Regions from separate parts of the Nocardiopsis sp. NPDC057823 genome, predicted to be linked through region 2. Evidence: riboswitches for the same ligand, from Rfam matches in the RefSeq annotation. Region 2 holds a riboswitch; the other holds the start of a gene.
The links. A riboswitch is a leader RNA that binds a small molecule or an ion and turns the genes downstream of it on or off. The one in region 2 is predicted to bind cobalamin.
Positions count from the first base shown of each region.

Region 1: another riboswitch for cobalamin. It lies ahead of metE (5-methyltetrahydropteroyltriglutamate--homocysteine S-methyltransferase); the one in region 2 lies ahead of ACFVNO_RS15280 (ABC transporter substrate-binding protein).

Region 1 is NZ_JBHVLR010000010.1:63,827-70,171, reverse strand. It holds gene ACFVNO_RS17660 (polysaccharide deacetylase family protein) at 161-1,705, opposite strand; cobalamin riboswitch at 1,960-2,139, shown strand; gene metE (5-methyltetrahydropteroyltriglutamate--homocysteine S-methyltransferase) at 2,297-4,564, shown strand; gene ACFVNO_RS17650 (DUF3558 domain-containing protein) at 4,670-5,653, opposite strand; gene ACFVNO_RS17645 (hypothetical protein) at 6,067-6,345, opposite strand, start outside.
Region 2 is NZ_JBHVLR010000008.1:479-6,823, forward strand. It holds gene ACFVNO_RS15270 (hypothetical protein) at 1-406, opposite strand, end outside; gene ACFVNO_RS15275 (RNA ligase (ATP)) at 583-1,662, opposite strand; cobalamin riboswitch at 1,856-2,068, shown strand; gene ACFVNO_RS15280 (ABC transporter substrate-binding protein) at 2,125-3,162, shown strand; gene ACFVNO_RS15285 (FecCD family ABC transporter permease) at 3,159-4,175, shown strand; gene ACFVNO_RS15290 (ABC transporter ATP-binding protein) at 4,193-5,137, shown strand; gene cobN (cobaltochelatase subunit CobN) at 5,134-6,345, shown strand, end outside.

The sequences.
Region 1 (6,345 bases), on a different contig from region 2:
GAACATGTGCACCGGGGCTGTTGGGTGCAACATAGGGGAATCCGGCGGCCCGGCCGTGACGCTGACCACATGTGGTCAGCCCCTGCGCTCTCGGTGACGGCCGCCGCCGTGCGCGGTGCCCCGGGCGGCCCCGGAGGGGGCCGCCCGGGGAAGGCGCGGCCTACTCCTCGGGGTCCTCCCCGGCGCCGTCCGAGGGCGCGTCCGAGGGCTGCTCGTCGGGCACGCCGTCCACGTACCGCTCGCCGGGCTCGGCGTCGCCCAGCAGCTGCGACACGGTCACCATCGTGTACCCCTGCGCGTCCAGCTCGCGGATGATCTTGTGCGAGGCCGCGATGGTGGTGGGGTGGATGTCGTGCATGAGGATGATCGCCCCGTCCGAGGCGCCCGCGATCGCCCGGTCCGCGACCACGGAGGGGTCCCGGTCCTTCCAGTCGTTGGTGTCGATGCTCCACAGGACCTGGGCCAGGCCCATGTCCCGGGTCACCGAGGCGACGCCGTCGTTGGTCGACCCGTACGGCGGGCGCATGAGGTCCATCGTGTACCCGGTCTCCCGGTACACCAGGGCCTGCACGCTGTTCAGGTTGTCGTGCACGCCGTCGGCCCCCAGCCCCGCCAGGTCGGGGTGGTTCAGGGTGTGGTTGGCCATCTCGTGCCCCTCGGCGTAGGTGCGCCGCACCGTGTGCGGGTGCTCCATCACCGGCAGGCCGGTGACGAAGAAGGTCGCCTTGGCGTCGTACTCGGCGAGCGTGTCCAGCAGCTCGGGGGTGCCCCCGCCGGGGCCGTCGTCGTAGGTCAGGGCCACGCACTTGACCTCGGGGTCGGCGCAGTCGACGGACTCGTCCACGGGGGAGATGACGCCCGGGACCGGCTCGTCCGCGACGCTGGAGCCCTCCCCGGGCGCGGCGGAGATGGCGAACTCCTCGACCCCGGTGGTGGCGGCGCGCAGCACCCGGCGCCCGAAGTCCGACAGCAGCGGCTCGGACTCGGCGCGCTCGACGACCGCGGTCAGGGGCCCGGCGTCGGCCGGGGCGACCTGCCCGGTGTCGAACTCCACGACCAGGTCGCCGTCGGGGTTGAACCCGACCGAGTCGTACAGCGACGCCACCGGCAGCACCGTCCCCGTCTCGGCGGCGTCGCCGAGGCGGTCGCGCACCAGGGTGTTGAGGGCGGCCAGCTCGTCCTGTCCGGCCAGCAGCGACTGCGAGCCGCGGGTGACGCCGTCGCCGGTGTCGTACCAGTAGGTGGAGTGGAACTCCCGGGTGCCCTCGGAGTCGGTCTCCTCGCCCGTCATGCGCACGCCGACCAGGCCGTCGGAGGCGGCGGTGATGTTCCACCCCGCCGTGTAGGACTCCGCGCCCGGGTTGGCGGCGTCGAACGCCTCCACGTCGGCGCCCAGCCTCCCGCGCAGGAACTCCGTGAGCGGCTCGGCGTTGGGCAGCACCGGGAAGGACACCTCGGTGGCGACCCCGTCGTACTCCAGCTCCTCCGTCTCCACCCCGGTCAGGGCGGCCTCGTCGACCACGGTCAGCGCGTCGGGCTCGCCGGTGGCGGGGATGCGCTGCTCGATGGCGTCGGCCAGGCCGTGCGCCACGCCCCCGGCCGGGCCCGCCCCCAACGACTCCGGTGGTCGCACCGACAACAGCACCATGCCGGCCAGGACCACGAGGGAGACGCCCACCGTGATGACCGGGTGGTCGGGGGTCATGGCGGTTCGGGGCAGCTTGTTCACCAGGGGTTCTCCGCGTCCATTTCGCAGACGAACGTGCACGGGGCCGGCGGGGGCGCCACCGTGCGACGTCTTCATCGGGTGTGACGCCGCCCACGGGCGGAGGGTTCGGACTCCGGGGCGGCGAGGGGCACAGGGGGCATGCCGGGGGGCAGGGGCGAGGGGATGTCTCCCTATACTCGCAGGCGTGGAAGGTTCGTGCGCCATCCTTCCGCCCGGGGCGATCCCGGGCCGGTGGCGCGCGTCGCAAGAGGGAACCCGGTGCGAATCCGGGACTGCCCCGCAGCGGTGTACGGGAACGACCCCCGCCATGGAGCACTGGTGGACCGACCGGAGAGGTCGGGGACCGGGAAGCGGCGGGCATTAGGAGACCGGTGGCCCACCGGTCGCGCCCGTGAGTCCGAAGACCTGCCTCCACCCGGCGGCGCACCCGTGCCGCCGGTGGTCCCGTGCCCCGAGGGAGGGCCGAGGTCGGCACCCGTGGGCGCCCGTCGAGCGGCGCCCCACCGGCGTGCCCCCTCGCCGACCCCGGGCACGGTACCCGGCTTTCGACGAGGGAGAAGAAGCTTCATGAACACCTCCGGACCCGCCGTGCGGTCCACGGTGCACGGCTACCCGCGCATCGGTCCCGACCGCGAGCTCAAGCGCGCCGAGGAGTCCTACTGGAAGGGCGCCTCCACCGCCGCCGCCCTGGAGGAGGCCGCCGCCGGCCTGCGCCTGGACACCTACGCCCGGCTGCGCGCCGCCGGGATCGACGACATCCCCTCCAACACGTTCTCCTACTACGACCAGGTGCTGGACACCGCCGTCCTGTTCGGCCTGGTCCCGGAGCGGTTCGAGGACCCGTCCGCGGCCGCCGACGCCGACGGGCGGCTGCGCCGCTACTTCGCGCTGGCCCGCGGGGTCCAGGGCGCCCCGCCCCTGGAGATGACCAAGTGGTTCGACACCAACTACCACTACCTGGTCCCGGAGCTCTCCCCGGCCGTGCGGCCGCGCGTCGCCGGCGACAAACCCGTCGCCGAGTTCCGCGAGGCCCTGGAGGCCGGGTACCCCACCCGCCCGGTGCTGGTCGGCCCGCTGACCTTCCTGCTGCTGTCCAAGGCCGCCGACGACGCACCGCGGGGCTGGTCGCCCATCGCGCTGCTCGACGACCTGCTGGAGGCCTACGGCCGCGTGCTGGCGGACCTGCGCGCCGCCGGCGCCGAGCAGGTGCAGCTGGACGAGCCGGTGCTGGCCACCGACGAGGGCCGCGCCGCCCTGGCCCACCTGGAGCGCGCCTACGGCGTCCTGGGCGGGCTCGCCGACCGCCCGGAGATCCTGGTCTCCACCTACTTCGGCTCCATCGGCGCCGACGCCCTGCGCGTCCTCAAGGAGTCCCCGGTCGAGGCCGTGGGCCTGGACCTCGTCACCGACGCCGAGGGCATCGCCGACCTGACCGCGGTCTCCGGTCTGGGCTCCACCCGCCTGGTCGCGGGCGTGGTCGACGGCCGCAACGTCTGGCGCACCGACGTCCCGGCCGCCGTCGCCACCCTGGGCACCCTGCTGGGCCTGGCCGACGGGATCTCCGTGAGCACCTCCTGCTCGCTGCTGCACGTGCCCATCGACCTGGACGCCGAGACCTCGCTGCCCCCGGAGCTGCGCGCGGCGCTGGCCTTCGCGGAGCAGAAGACCCGTGAGGTCGCGCTGCTGGGCAGGGTGCTGTCCGAGGGAACCGGGGACGGCTACGCCGCCGCCCCGGCCCCGGCCGGCGCGGCGTTCGTGGACGCGCGCGTGCGCGCCCGCCTGGAGGCCCTGGGCGCGGACGCCCACGAGCGGCCGCGGGAGCGCGGCGCCCCCGGCGTCCCGGCGCTGACCACGACCACCATCGGGTCGTTCCCGCAGACCGGCGGGCTGCGCCGGGCCCGCGCCGCGCACCGCCGCGGCGAGCTGGGAGAGGAGGAGTACAAGGCGATCCTGCGCGCCGAGATCGACCGGGTCATCGCGCTCCAGGAGGACATCGGCCTGGACGTGCTCGTCCACGGCGAGCCCGAGCGCAACGACATGGTCCAGTACTTCGCCGAGCAGCTCCGGGGCTACGCCACCACCGAGAACGGCTGGGTGCAGTCCTACGGCTCCCGGTGCGTGCGCCCGCCGATCCTCTTCGGCGACGTCTCGCGCCCGGAGCCGATGACGGTGGAGTGGACCACCTACGCCCAGTCGCGTACCGGGAAGCCGGTCAAGGGCATGCTCACCGGACCGGTGACCATGCTCGCCTGGTCGTTCGTGCGCACCGACCAGCCGCTGGGCGACACCGCCCGCCAGGTGGCACTGGCCCTGCGCGACGAGGTCGCCGACCTGGAGCGGGCGGGGATCCGCCACATCCAGGTCGACGAGGCCGCGCTGCGCGAGCTGCTGCCGCTGCGGGCGGAGAAGCGGCGGGAGTACCTGGACTGGGCCGTGGGCTCCTTCCGGCTGGCCACCTCCGGCGTCTCGCCGTCGACGACCGTCCACACGCACATGTGCTACTCCGAGTTCGGCCTGATCGTCGACGGCATCGAGGAGCTGGACGCCGACGTGACCAGCGTCGAGGCGGCCCGCTCGCGCATGGAGCTGGTGGAGGACCTGGGCCGCCGAGGCTACCGGCGGGGCATCGGCCCGGGCGTGTACGACATCCACTCCCCGCGGGTGCCGTCGGTGGAGGAGATCGAGGCGTCCCTGCGCCTGGCGGTGGAGCACATCGACGCCGGGAAGCTGTGGGTCAACCCGGACTGCGGTCTGAAGACCCGCGGCTACGAGGAGGTCGAACAGGCCCTGCGCAACATGGTCGAGGCCGCCCGCCGGGTCCGCGCGACCCTGTAGGCGCCGCACCGGGAGGGACCGGCCCCGGAACGAAAGGGGGAGGGGCCGCGGCGGTCGCCGCGGCCCCTCCCTTCACGCTCTTCCGTGCGCCCGGTGGCCTACGGGTCAGGCGGACTCGAGCAGGGCGAGGGCGTCCTCGCCGGCCATGGTCATGGTCGCCTCGATGTCGTCGGGGAGCGTGAACTTCTCGACGTCGGCGTCGGAGGCGCTGAACGAGGGGCTCATCGTGTACGTGACCTCGATGGTGATGTTGCCCGAACGGATCAGCACGGCGGCGCGGGGGACGAACTGGCCGAGGAAGTCGTACTTCGTGGTGATGAAGACGGCCTCGTCGCCCAGGGGGAGCTCCTTGTCCTGGTCCAGGTGCTCGGAGTCGTACAGGGAGTACGAGCCCTCACCGCGGATGTTGGAGACGGCGTCCTGGTAGTCGGTCTTGGCGCCCTCGATGGAGTCCGACCCGGCGTAGGGGGTCTGGTACGTCACGTCGTAGGTCCCGAACATGGTGTCCGGGTTGCCCTCCGGCGGGGTGCCGCTGATGTCGGAGCAGGTGGAGCGGTTGTCGCTGGTGCTCTTGGAGCCGTCCTGGCCCATGAGCAGGCCCTCGGCCACGCGGTCGGTCAGGGCCTCGCAGGGCTCGATGGGCAGCGAGTACGGGGGCTCGCCCGCCGGGCCGCCGCCGCCCGCGGGCTCCTCGACCGGCTCCTCGCCGGCCGGGTCGGTCGCGGGGTCGCTGGCCTCGGTGCTCCCCTCCGGCGGGGAGGCGACGGTGCCGCCCTCGTCACCGCGGTTGGTGGCGAGCATGACGATGAGCGCGACCACGAGGACCACGATCACCGCGCCGCCGCCGATGACCACCCACAGGGCGGCCTTGCCGCCGCTCTTGGGCTGCTGCGGCGGCGGGTAGCCCCCGGGGGGGCCGTAGGCGGGCTGGCCGCCCGTGTACGCGCCCTGCTGGGCGTAGCCCGGCTGACCGCCCGTGTGGGGGTCGCCGTAGGGGCCGCCCGGCGGGCCGTAGGGAGGCTGCCCTCCCGAGCCGTCACCGCCGTAGGGGTTCTGCGGTGGCTGGTTGTAAGGTCCGTTTTCGCTCATGGCTCCCCTCGCCCGGATGATGTGTTGACGTGTTGTCTGGGACGCGTGTCGGCGCCTGTGGGTTCGTGTGACTTTCCGAAGTCGGGTCGAAAGGGACGCCGGTGACGTTCACACGGGCAGGGCGCGCCTTCCGTGGCCACCGAACCGCGGGCGAGGACGGGGGAGCGGGGGAGGAGCGGGCCCTGTGTGTCTCCAGGTGGCCCCGGTGTGGTGCTCCGGGGCGGCCGACGGGCGCGCCGCCGGCCGGGGACGTGAGCATCCTATTCGGCGCACCCCGGGGTAGGGCAGGCCGGGGCCGGGGAGCGAGAGCGAATCGTCACTGTTTCGTGTCGATCACGTGCACCGCTCGTTTCCGCCCGTCCATTCCCCGGGACGGCCGGGCGCGGCGGAGCGGCCGCCCGTCCCGGAGCGGGTCAGAACATCGAGATGTGCACGTGGTCGAAGTGGTTCTCGGTGATGCTGCCGCGGTCGGCCATCGCGCGCCAGCCGGTGTCGCCGCGCCGGACGTCCCAGATCTGCTGGCGGTAGATCACGTACATGATCCCCAGGCGGTCGGCGTTCTCGCGGGCCCACTCGGCGATGGCCCAGCCGCGGTCGACCTGCTCCTGGGAGGGCATCGACCCGTTGCCGTCCACCATGAAGTCGCAGGCCCGGCCCTTGGGGTGCTCTCCGACGACCCAGCCGCCGACCGC
Region 2 (6,345 bases):
TCAGGTCTCCCCCGTCGAACCGGAAGCGGACGTCGACGCACCCCTTGCGTTCGAGGAGGTCGACCCCCCGCAGCTCCCGGCCGCGCAGCCCGTTCGGAGCGGGGTGGGCGTCGGGGCGCCGGCACAGCGTGAACCCCGGCCACCGGACCGGGGCCGCGGGGTCGACGGTGTTCCAGGTGATGGAGAGGTCGTCCAACCGGGCGTGGTCGACCTCCACCTGCTCGCCCTCGAAATCGAGGAGCACGGGGCAGTCGGCGAACCACTCGTCGCCTTCGACGTCCCAGACCAGCCAGGTCCGGGTCAGCCGCCGGCCGGCGAGCGCCCGCAGCCGGTCGCCGTAGGCGCCGACCGCGGCGGCGCCGACGACCCACCGGGGGCGGTAGCCCCCGATCCCGAAGTCGAACACGCGGGAACCTCCTCCTCAAGGCTCACAGACCCTCGGACCGGCGGGGCGCGGACGCCTCCTCCGGGCCTTCAGAACCCCGCCGGGCACCCCGCCGCCCCCGGCACAGGCACAGGAGAACGGTCCCGGGCCGCGGCGGGCGCGGGCCGCCGGGGCGGGGCGCCCCGGCGGCACGGCGGTCACTCGTACTCGGTGCCGCCCTTGCGCGTGAGGTAGGCGTCGGAGACGAACTTGGCGATCGCGCGGCCCGCCAGGACCGGCGAGTAGCGCTCGCGGGCGGGCCGGACCACCACGCCCTCGCGCATGTGGGCGGCGCGGCCGCTCCAGGTCTCGTCGCCCTGGGCCGCCTCGAACAGCGCGGCCTCGTCGTAGGGGCCGTTGTAGAGCTCGGGCACCGCGGGCAGGCCGACCTCGGCGAGCAGGCCCGGCAGGTCGGCGGCGTCGACCCAGGACACGGTGCCGTCGACGTCCAGGCGCACGTCGAAGACCGCGTACCCCGGCCGCTCGCTGCGCCCGTGCTCGCCGTAGCCCAGGTCCTGCACGCCGGCGCCGAACACCTCGCCGAACACGCCCACCCGGGCCGCGCCGAACTTCTCGGCGATCCGGCGGGCCGCATCGGGCACCCCGTGGGTCCTCACCGAGCGCCAGTACAGGTTGTCCTCGGCGAAGGCCAGCGCGAAGTTGCGCGACCCGTGCCCCTTGGAGGAGACGAACTCCTCGCCCGTCTCCGCGACCAGCGTGAACAGGCAGGCGGTGCCGTGGATCTTCTCCGTGGCCACCACCGGCTCGCCGGGGGTGAAGACGTCCGGGTAGCGCTTGGCGTTCTCCACCTCGATCCAGCGCAGCAGGTCCGGGGCGGCGACGACCTCCCCGCTCATGTGCACCGGGATCTCGGGCACCCACTTGGTGACGCCGAGCTCCGCGGCGAAGTCCGCGCCCTCCTCGTGGGCCGCCGCCAGGTCCCGGTCGGCCAGCGCCCGCGGGCTGCAGACGATGCCCTGGGAGATCTCGCCGCGCAGCCGGATCGCCTTGACCCGGTTGCGCCGGGAGCCCGCGAGCTTGCCGGTCAGGCCGAGCTCGTCGATGAGGCCGTCGGGCAGCAGGGCGTTCTCGGGGATGTAGACGGCCCAGTCACCGGTGCGGTAGGCGCCCTTGGCCACGACCGCGCGGAACAGGCCGACCTGGGCCAGTTCGAGCGCGTCGGCGTTGGGGTGGGGGTGGACGGTGAGCCTCTCCGCGGTGACCCGGAGGGTGGACATGGGGGTTCCTTTCCTGGTGAGGGGGCGCAGGGTCGTGCCGGGGCAGGGCAGGGGCCCGGGGGCGCGGGCGGCGGCGCCGGATCACCGGCGTCCCGGCGCCGGGCTCCCGGGGTCCCGCCACTATGGCCGAGGCGCCGTCCGGGCGACAACGCCTTTTCCCGCCGGGACCGGCCGCGTACGCCCGGGGCGGCGTTGGTATCCTGCCCGGGCCAGTCGTACCACTCCGGTGGTCAGGGAATCCGGTGCGAATCCGGAACTGACGCGCAGCGGTGAGGGGGACGGGCGGGGTACTGCGCCACTGGGGCGGGACCGTGCGGGCCGGGAACGGCGGTGCGGACCGGCCTGGGAAGGCACTCCGTCCGGGTGAGCCCGAGTCCGAAGACCTGCTGGCCCCGCGCGCCGACACCGCGCGGGCGACCCATGCCAGGCTCCGCGTCCGAGCCCCGACATGCAAGGCATCCCATGCACCGCCGTACGCCCCTCGCGGGCCCCCTGCTGCTCGTCCCCGTCCTACTGCTCACCGCCTGCTCCCCCGGCCCGGGGGACGGGCGGGCCGAGGCCGGCTCCGCCCCGGCCGACGGGGCGTCCCTCGACAACTGCGGGCACGAGGTGCCCCTCGGCGCTCCCCCCGAGCGGGTGGTCTCCCTCAACCAGGGCACCACCGAGATCCTGTACTCCCTGGGGCTCCAGGACCGCGTGGTCGGCACCGCCACCTGGACCGACCCGATCATGGAGGGCCTGGAGGAGGCCGACGAGGGCGTCCCGCGCCTGGCGGAGAACAACCCCTCGTTCGAGCGCGTCCTGGAGGCCGAGCCCGACTTCGTCACGGCGTCCTTCGAGTCCACCCTGGGCACCGGCGGCGTCGCCACCCGGGAGCAGTTCGAGGAGCTGGGCGTGGGCACCTACGTCTCCCCCTCGGACTGCGCCGCGGGCAAGGACAACGACAGCGGCGGCGACGGGTCGCGCAGCGAACCGCTGACCCTGGACGTCGTCTACGGGGAGATCGGCGACCTGGCCCGGGTCTTCGGGGTCCCCGAGCGCGGCGAGGAGCTCGTCGCCGGCCTGGAGGGCCGGGTGGAGGCCGCCACCGCGGACCTGGACGCCTCCGGGGTGTCCCTCATGTACTGGTTCGCGAACTCCGAGTCCCCCTACCTGGCCGGGTGCTGCGGGGCCCCGGGCGCCATCACCCGGGCGGTCGGCGCGGAGAACGCCTTCGACGACACCCACGACGAGTGGCCCCAGATCAACTGGGAGACCGTCGCCGACCGCGACCCGGACGTCATCGTGCTGGGCGACCTGACCCGCGAGTCGCAGACCGCCGAGACCGCCGCCGCCAAGATCGACTTCCTGGAGGGGCACCCCGCCACGCGGAACCTCACCGCGGTGCGCGAGGAGCGCTACATCCTGCTGAGCGGCCAGGCCATGAACCCGTCGATCCGCACCGTCGAGGGTGTGGAGCAGGTCGCCGCCGGACTGCGGGAACTCGGGCTCGCGCAGTGAGGGGCGCGCGCCTCGCGCTGCTCGTCCCGCTGGGCCTGTCGGCGGTGGCCGTGTCGGTCGCCGCGGCGGTGACCGTCGGCCCGGCCGACATCACCGTGGCCGAGGTCGGGCGCTCCGTGCTCGCCCGGCTCGGCCACGGACAGAGCCCCCTGTCGGTGCTGCGCGACGGCATCGTTTGGAACCTGCGCATGCCCCGCGCCCTGCTGGCCGCGGTGTGCGGGGCGGGGCTGGCGCTGTGCGGGGCGGTCATGCAGTCGCTGCTGCGCAACCCCCTGGCGGACCCCTTCGTGCTGGGGGTGTCCTCCGGCGCCTCCACGGGGGCCGTGCTCGTGATCGTCCTGGGCTGGGGCGCCGGAGCGGTGTCGCTGTCGGCGGGGGCCTTCGCCGGGGCGGTGCTGTCCTTCGGGACGGTGGTGCTGCTGTCCCACACCCTCGGCGGCGGCATGGACCGCGTCGTCCTGTCCGGGGTCGCGGCGATGCAGCTCTTCTCGGCCCTGACCTCGTTCGTGGTGCTGACCTCGGCGGACGCCGAGACCACGCGCGGGGTGCTGTTCTGGCTGCTGGGCTCGCTCTCCAGCGCGGGGTGGTCCGACGTGGCCCTGTGCTCGCTGGTGCTGGCCGCCGTACTGGCGGTCTGCCTGGCCAACACCGGCACCCTGGACGCCTTCGCCTTCGGGGAGGAGGCCGCCGCGCACCTGGGCGTGCGGGTGGCCCGGGCCCGCCTGGTGCTGCTGACCGTCACTGCGCTGCTCACGGCCGCGCTGGTCAGCGCCGCCGGGGCGATCGGGTTCGTGGGGCTGGTCCTCCCGCACGTCACCCGGATGCTCACCGGGGCCGGCCACGCCCGGCTGCTGCCGGTGGCCGCGCTGACCGGCGCCGTCTTCCTGGTGTGGGTGGACACGGCGGCGCGCACGCTGCTGGACCCGCGGGAGATCCCGGTGGGCGTGGTGACCTCGCTCATCGGCGTGCCGGCGTTCGTCGCCGTGCTGTACCGGACGAGGAGGGCGCTGTGACCGATCGCGGGACCACCCTGGCGGGAGCGCCCCCGCAGGCCGCGCCCCCGGAACGGGAGCGCGGGCTGCGGGCCGAGCGGGTCAGCCGCCCGGCGGGGGGGCGCCTGGTCGTGGACGGGGTCAGCCTGGCCCCGCGCCCCGGCGAGACGGTCGGGCTGCTGGGGCCGAACGGCTCGGGCAAGTCCACCCTGCTGCGGCTGCTGTCCGGTGTGCTGGCGCCCTCCTCCGGGGTCGTCGTCCTGGACGGCCGCCCGCTCGCCCGGACGCCCCGCAGGGCGGCGGCGCGGCGGGTGGCGGTCGTGGAGCAGCACGCGGAGGCGCGGACCGAGCTGACGGTCCGCGACGTGGTGGCGCTGGGGCGCATCCCCCACCGGCGCGCCTGGACGCCCGCGTCGGCCGCCGACGCCGCGGCGGTGGCGGCCGCGCTGGAGGCCACCGGGCTCGCCGGCCTGGCCGACCGGTCCTGGCAGACGCTGTCGGGCGGCGAGCGCCAGCGCGCCCAGATCGCCCGCGCCCTGGCCCAGGAGCCCGGGGAGCTGCTGCTGGACGAGCCGACCAACCACCTCGACATCCAGTACCAGCTGGACCTGATGGAGCTGGTCGTCGGCCTTCCGGTGACCACCGTGATCGCCATGCACGACCTGAACCTGGCCGCGATGTACTGCGACCGGCTGCTCGTGCTGCGCGGCGGCCGGGCGGTCGCCGGGGGGACGCCCGGCGAGGTGCTCACCCCCGCCCTCATCGGAGAGGTGTACGGGGTGCGCGCCGAGGTCGACGAGGGGCCCGGCCACCCGGTGGTCCGGTTCCTGCGCCGGACCCCGGCCCCTCCCCGGTCCCCGGACCGCCCCCTGCCCCCGGGCGGCCCCCGGGACGCCGCCCCGCCCGAACGCCCTCCTTCCGCGAACACCGACGGTCCCGACGAACCACAGCCCACGACCCCCTGGGGAGGTATCCGGCCATGACGGTACGGATCGCACTGCTGTCCACCTCTGACACCGACCTGCTCTCCGCGCGGGGGAGCGGCGCCGCCTACACGTGGGCGAACCCGTCCCGCGCCTCCGACGACGAGCTCGCCGCGGCCGTGGAGGGCGCCGGCCTGGTCGTGGTGCGGCTGCTGGGCTCGCCGCACGACCTGTGGCCGGGGCTGGCCGCCGTCCGGGAGCGGGGCGTCCCGCTGGTCGTGCTCGGCGGCGAGCAGCAGCCCAGCGCGGAGCTGATGGAGCACTCCACCGTGCCGATCGGGGCGGCCACCGACGCGCACCGCTACCTCGCCCAGGGCGGGCCCGCCAACCTGGCCCGGCTGCACGCCTTCCTGTCGGACACCGTCCTGCTGACCGGCGAGGGGTTCGAGCCTCCCCTGGAGATCCCGGCGTGGGGCTTCGCCGAGCGCGACCTCCCCGCCGGCCCCGGCCTGCCCCGGATCGGCATCCTGTACTACCGGGCCCACGAGGCGGGCGGCAACACGGCGTTCGCGCACGACCTGGCCGACGCGGTGGACGCCACCGGCCGGGCGGTGGGCGTGCCGGTGTTCGCCGGGTCGCTGCGCTCGGCGCCCGACGACCTGTACGAGGCGCTGGGCGCGTTCGACGCGCTGGTGGTGACCGTCCTGGCCGCGGGCGGCAGCACCCCCGCCACGGCGGGCGCGGGCGGGGACGACGAGGCCTGGGACGTGGAGCGCATGGCCGCCCTGGACGTCCCGGTCCTCCAGGGGCTGTGCCTGACGAGCCCGCGCGCCGCCTGGGAGGCGTCCGACGACGGCGTCACACCGCTGGACTCGGCGAGCCAGATCGCCATCCCCGAGTTCGACGGCCGCATCATCACCGTGCCGTTCTCCTTCAAGGAGATCGACCGGGACGGCCTGCCCCGCTACGTCGCCGACCCCGAGCGCTGCGCCCGCCTGGCCGGGATCGCGGTGGCGCACGCGCGGCTGCGGCACGTGCCGCCCGCCGAGAAGCGGATCGCGGTGGTGCTGTCGGCCTACCCCACCAAGCACGCCCGGATCGGCAACGCGGTCGGCCTGGACACGCCCCGGTCCCTGGTGCGCCTGCTGCGGCGGCTGCGCGAGGAGGGCTACGACCTCGGCGGGCCCGGAGACCTGCCCGGCCTGGACCTGCCCGACGAGGCGCGGGCGGGCGACGCGCTCGTCCACGCCCTGATCGCCGCGGGCGGC